2 regions of the Arthrobacter sp. BG3 genome follow, and region 1 is predicted to be linked to the other one. Evidence: predicted binding sites of a transcription regulator. Region 1 holds the regulator's gene; the other holds the start of a gene.
The links. Region 1 encodes Rex, which represses fermentation and respiration genes when NADH is low (regulators of the CRP and FNR family bind a similar motif). Its sites were predicted from a motif close to CTTGTGAANNNNTTCACAAG; they were not measured.

Region 2: the regulator Rex is predicted to act here: its motif matches at 1,532-1,551, upstream of benA (benzoate 1,2-dioxygenase large subunit).

The regions. Positions count from the first base shown of each region.
Region 1 is NZ_CM155270.1:2,764,095-2,767,339, reverse strand. Features, by position in the region: gene AC1MFL_RS12425 (hypothetical protein) at 42-905, shown strand; gene AC1MFL_RS12420 (redox-sensing transcriptional repressor Rex) at 976-1,671, opposite strand; gene AC1MFL_RS12415 (glutaredoxin family protein) at 1,753-2,013, opposite strand; gene AC1MFL_RS12410 (HAD family hydrolase) at 2,123-2,941, shown strand; gene AC1MFL_RS12405 (30S ribosomal protein bS22) at 3,234-3,245, opposite strand, start outside.
Region 2 is NZ_CM155270.1:72,696-75,940, reverse strand. Features, by position in the region: gene AC1MFL_RS00390 (benzoate/H(+) symporter BenE family transporter) at 1-325, opposite strand, end outside; gene catA (catechol 1,2-dioxygenase) at 432-1,328, opposite strand; gene benA (benzoate 1,2-dioxygenase large subunit) at 1,648-3,030, shown strand; gene benB (benzoate 1,2-dioxygenase small subunit) at 3,067-3,245, shown strand, end outside.

The DNA.
Region 1 (3,245 bases):
TTTCCGGTATCTGAACCAGTCCGCCACGCAAAGGAACGCCAATGAGCATCCCGCCAGTCCCGCCGAAGAACCCGGACGCCCCCGAGCCCGGCGAACAGCCCACACCCCGCTACGGCCAGAACGCACCCCAGTCCGGCCAGCAGCCGCCGTCCGCCCCGCAGTACGGGCAGACTCCTCCCGCCGCGCCCCAATACGGCCAGGCCCCGTCCGCGCCGCAGTACGGCCAGCAGGCGCCGCAGTACGGGCAGAACGCCCCGCACATTCCCCAGTACGGCCAGAACGCACCGCAGTCCAACCAGCCCCAGTACAACCAGCAGACCCCGCAATATGGGCAGCCCGGGTACGGCCAGCAGGCGCCCCAGTACGGCCAGCCCGGGTACGGCCAGCAGACCCCGCAGTACGGCCAGTCCCCCTACAGCCAGTACCCCTCGGACCAGCCGGTGGCCAAGACGGGCACGCCCCAGCTCGTCAACACGGCCTTCTGGCTCATCGTCGCGTCCGGTGTCATCTGGGTGATCTCCCTCCTGGTGTCGATAGGCATGGTCGACTCCCCCGAAATGCGGAACGCGTTCAATCAGCAGATGGCCGGCAGCGGCGCCGACGTCAGGTTCGAGGACATCAGGGGATTCCTGATCGGAAGCATCGTGGTTTTCGCCGTAATCGGCGCCGGGCTCTACGCCCTCGTGGCCCTGAACGTGCGCAAGGGCAAGAACTGGGCACGGATCCTCGGCACGGTCTTCGCCGCCCTGTCGATCTTCGGCCTTCTGCCGCTGAGCCTTGGCACCCTTGCCGCCGTCCTGGGCATCGCAGGCATCGTCATGCTGTACCTGCCGGCGACGTCCCCGTACTTCGCCAAGCGGCAGCCGTTCGCCAACCCGTACGGGCAGCCGGGCGCGCCCTTCTAAGCAACAGGTCTAAGCACCAGGCACCAGGCACCAGCGCAGGGTCGCGGGAGCCGGACGGGCTGACTAGAAACTAGTCAGCATCCTCCGGGTCCTGCGCCCTTTGTGCGTGATAGGCAAGGATCTGCAGTTCAGTGGCCATGTCCACCTTGCGCAGGTTGACCCCGGGCGGCACCTGCAGCATCACCGGGGCAAAACTGAGGATGCTCCGCACACCGGCGGCAATTACCCGGTCGCAGACGTCCTGCGCCACGGCGGCCGGCAGTGCCAGCACCACCATGTTGGCTCCGGTCCGCTGCAGCACGGCTTCGAGGTCGGCCGCATCGCTGACACGCAGCCAGCCCACCTCGCTGCCCACCACCATCTGGTCCGCATCGAAAATCGCAACAATGTCGAAGCCCCGGGATTCGAACCCGCCGTACCGGGCCAGCGCCTTGCCAAGGTTGCCGGCGCCGACGATGGCGACTTTCCAGTCGTGCGTCAGGCCCAGCGCCGCGGCAATGTGCCGGTTGAGGTACTGCACTTCATAACCGACGCCACGGGTCCCGTAGGAGCCCACATAGGACAGGTCTTTGCGAAGAGTGGAGGAGCTGACGCCTGAGGCCTCGGCCAGGGATTCGGACGAGACACGGTCGATGCCCTCCCCGAGCAGGGTGGTGAGGGCGCGCAGGTAGATGGTCAGCCGGGCCACGGCCGCGGGCGGTATCTGCTTGGCGGCAGTCCCTGCTCCCCCGGGCATCGCCTCAGGGGATGAATCCAGCGAAGTCACTATCTGCTCCATTGAGTGGCGTTATGTCTTCCACTCTAGAGGTCCTGCAGTTCAGCGAACAAAGCAGGCCCATCCGGCCCGTCAGGCCTGCTGGCCCAGTGCGCGCCGCAGCGTGCGCTCCAGCCGGGTTTCGTCGATCTTCCAGAAGTCCCGCTGGACACCGTCCACCAGCAGCACCGGAATCTCCTCCGCAAAGCGTTCCCGCAGGTCGGCGTCGTCGTCCACCGGCTGCTCCCGCCAGCCGATCCCGAGGCTCTTTGTGACGCGGTCGACGGCGGCGCGCGCCGCCGAGCAGAGGTGGCAGTCAGCTTTGGTGACGAGGACGACGTCGGGGATTGGCATGGCTCCACGGTAGCCCGGGAGCCCGTTCGGCGTCGACGCGGCAGACATATCCGACACCGCTGCGGCCCCGGCGACGGGAACGGGCGTGGGCTTTGACTAGACTCGTGGCATGTCCGAAGAGAAGTACGTCGCTGTGGTCACGGCGCCGGCTGCAGCACCGCAGCACGGCGAGGCCGCGTTCTTCGACGTCGACAACACCCTCATGCGGGGGGCCAGCCTGTTCCATGTGGCCCGTAAGATGCACCAGCGCGGGGCCTTCACGATTCCCCAGGCGATCGGGATTGCCTGGAAACAGCTTATGTTCGTGCTCCGCGGCGAGAAGTTGGATGACGTCCACGCCGTTCGCGACACGGCCCTGGGCCTGGCCTGCGGCATCACCGTGAAGGACATTGAGGCCCTCGGCGAAGAAGTATATGACGAGATGATTGAATCCCGGATCTGGCCGGGGGCCAAGGCCCTGGCCGAGCAGCACCTCCGGGTGGGCCGCAAGGTCTGGCTCGTGACGGCGACACCGATCGAGGTGGCCACGGTCATCTCGACCCGGCTGGGCCTCACCGGGGCCCTGGGCACCGTAGGCGAAGTCCGGGACGGCGCCTACACCGGACGGCTGGTCGGCGAGATCCTGCACGGTCCTGCCAAGGCCGTGGCCGTGAGCGCGGTGGCCGAGGCAGAGGGTCTGGACCTGAGCCGGTGCTGGGCGTACAGCGATTCGCACAACGACGTCCCGCTGCTGAGCATGGTGGGCCATCCCGTGGCCATCAACCCCGATGCCCGGCTCCGCCGCCATGCCCGCGAAAACAACTGGCCGGTCTATGACTTCCGCTCCGGACGGCGCGCGGCCACCCTGGGGCTAAAGGCCGCCACCGTCGGAGGGGCCATCTACGGCCTCTGGCGGGGGTTCTCCCGCTTCCGCGGCCCCACCGTCTGACCCGCGACCCGGCCGGCCCCTGCCGCGCCGTCTCCCGCTGCGCTTCCGGCCCGGCGCTACGCTCCCGGCCCTGCGCTACACTTCCGGCCCGGCGCTACGCTTCCGGCCCTGCGCTACCCGGATCCGGGTCGCGTCCCTCCGAATCCGCGTCGCCTGTCCGAAAACGCATCGCCCGGCCAAAAAAGCGCCGCCCGGCCAAAAGCGCCGCGGCCGTCCGGAACGCGCGCGGAAACCCCAAAGAAAATGCCCGCTGCCTGGAAGGCAACGGGCATTCACATGATGCGAAGTATCTCTACTTCTTATT
Region 2 (3,245 bases), 1.8 Mb from region 1:
CGAAGCCCAGTGGCTGGCGGTAAAGGAGCGACATGAAAACCGTCGCCGCCCCGCCCGAGAAAAGGATGGCAAACACCCAGGAAGCGAGTTGGCCCTGAGTAAGTCCGCCCGCCGTTCCAACGGCCAGCGTGACCGCTATAGGGCCGGAGCCGGCGAAGATGAGGCCGATCACCCCGTTCGATGCATAGGGCATGCCCAGGTCACGGAGGAATTGGCGCGCCCCGGCGGGGCGAACCCCCGGACGTCCCAGCAGCGGTTGAGAGTCCGGGGCCGCAGCGGCTTCCGCGTGCGGCATGGCGGGCAGGATCTGGCGGGATCGCGGCATTCTGGCTCCTGGGGACGGCGGAAAAAAACCTGCGCCCCGGAGTTGGCACTCCGGGGCGCAGTTCGTGCAAGAGCCGAGGCGCCGGCACCGGTTGTGGCGGTGGTTTTTACTTGTGCTGGCCTTCCTTGGCGAGCACATAGTTATAAACCACTTCTTCGCCGGCCTGGCCGTCCGTGCGCGGCCGCGGGTCCAGCATCAGCTCGGGCTTGACCGCCGAGGCAATGTCATCGGCGTTGTGAGGATCGCCGGGGAAGTACAGCTGCTGGGTTACAGGCTGGAAGCCGGGCGCGGAGACCTTGATGTGGATGTGCGCCGGACGCCAGGCGTGCCACCCGGCCGCGTTGATCAGCTGCCCGCAAGCCCCGTCTGTGGGAATCTGGTAAGGCGCCGGGCGCATGGTGTTGATTTCGAAGCGGCCGTCGTCGTTCGCCTTGACCGTGGCGCGGAAGAGCCATTCGGGGAGGCCCGGGGCGTACTGGGAGTAAAATCCGGCGCTGTCCGCATGCCAAATTTCCACCTGAGCACCCTGGATTGCACTGCCTTCGGTATCAGTGAAGCGGCCCGTGAAGTGCAGCGGGGTGCCCTCCTCGCCCTCGCGCATCTCTACAGTGCCAGGGCTCTGGAGCACAGGGGAGCCGGGCACGTAGTAGGGTCCCTCGATGGTACCCACGGTGCCTGGACGGTCCTGGGAGTTGACGTCCTCGACAGTGTGTTCCAGCCACACGTCCAGGAACAGCGGCCATTCCCCGTCTGTTCCCACCTTGATCAGCCAGGCCTTGAACGCGTTGTATTCCTCGTAGGTGACCTCGTGTTCGACGACGATGTCGTTAGCGGCCTTGATGAGTGCCCCCGCCAGCAGGCTCACCCTTTCCTTCGGCACATCCAGCTGAGCGAGCTTTCCTGAGGCGGTGAAGCGCTCGGTGGCCTTTGAACCTGCTTCGACGGCAGTGCCCTGGTCCTCTTTACGGGCGTCCGTTTGGGTCTCTGTCATGGTCTTCTCCATACTCTTCATTGAACTGGGGAGGAAAGGTTCCTGCACCCGTTGCGAGCCTTCGTGCGCCAGGGTTGAACCGAGGTGACGGGGCTGCGCGTGATGTCCGTCTCATGGTAGGCCTCGCGATAAGGACGCCACAAATATCGATATAGCGGCTTTTCTGTCAGGAAACCTACATAATGACACCCTTGGTAGAACCTAGGTATTTGCCTGATGTGAGTGCGGTCACGATGGGACAAGATTGCCTGACAACGTCCCCCAGCGGCGCCCCCGGCCAGCCCGGATCTCCCGCCAGATTTGTACAGCACTCTCCAATGAAGGAGCAGCCATGACCGAGAACCTGACCCATGTCCGTGAGGTCCTTTCCGACGCCGTGATCGATGACCGTGAGAACGGCGTCATCCGGGCCAAGCGCGAAATTTTCACCGATGAGGATATTTTCGAACTGGAGATGAAGCACATCTTCGAGGGCAACTGGGTCTATCTCGCTCATGAGTCCCAGATCCCCAATGTGGGGGACTACTTCACCACGAACATCGGCCGCACCCCTGTAGTGATCACCCGCGACAAGGACGAGAACCTGAACTGCATCGTCAACGCCTGCTCCCACCGCGGCGCGATGCTGTGCCGCCGCAAGACGGACAACCGCACCACTTTCACCTGCCCGTTCCATGGCTGGACCTTCAAGAACTCCGGTGAGCTGCTGAAGGTCAAGGACTCCCGCAACGCCGGCTACCCGGAGACTTTCAACAAAGAGGGCTCCCACGACCTCACCAAGGTTGCCCGCTTCGCCTCCTACCGCGGTTTCCTCTTTGGTTCCCTGAAGGCGGACGTGCTCCCGCTCGAAGAGCACCTGGGTGACGCCACCAAGGTGATCGACTCCATCGTGGACCAGTCCCCGGAAGGACTCGAAGTGCTGCGCGGCTCATCCACCTACACCTACGACGGCAACTGGAAGGTGCAGGCGGAGAACGGCGCCGACGGCTACCACGTCACCGCTGTGCACTGGAACTACGCCGCCACCACCGCCCGCCGCGGCGCAGGCGACTCCGCCAACAAAACCAAGGCCATGGACGCCGGCAAGTGGGGCAAGGTCAAGGGGGGCTTCTATTCCTACGACCACGGCCACCTGCTGCTGTGGCAGGAGTGGACCAACCCCGAGGACCGTCCGCTGTGGGACCGCCGCGAGGAGCTTGTGTCGAAATACGGCGAGGAGATGGCCAACTTCATGATCAACATCTCGCGGAACCTGTGCCTGTACCCGAATGTCTACATCATGGACCAGTTCTCCTCCCAGATCCGCCACTTCCGCCCCATCTCCGCGGACCAGACCGAAGTCACCATTTACTGCATCGCACCCAAGGGCGAATCCCAGGAGAACCGCACCAAGCGCATCCGCCAGTACGAGGACTTCTTCAACGCCACGGGCATGGCCACCCCCGACGACCTCGAAGAGTTCCGATCCTGCAACAAGACATACTGGGCCACCTCGGCGCCTTGGAACGACATGACGCGCGGGTCCACCCATGAGATCGCGGGCCCCGATGAACAGGCCCGGGCCCTGGGCATGACCAAGGTGATCGCGTCCGGGATGCGCACCGAGGACGAGGGGCTCTACCCCATCCAGCACGGGTACTGGAAGGAAGTCATGGACCGGGCCCTGACGGAGGCGGAGCTCTCCGCCGTGGATACCGTTCCCGTCACTGCCTGACCGCGTCCACGTCGAACCAGAGAAAGTGCATAACCCATGACCAACCTGACAAAACCTGCCGCGGCGCTCAAGACCGCCGAGGAGATCGCCACCCTCGAAACCGTCCGCGCCTTCCTGTATCGGGAAGCCCGGCTGCTGGATGAGCGCCAATTTGATGACTGGCTCCGGTGCTACCACCCGGACTCCGAGTTCTGGATGCCCGCATGGGACGTCGA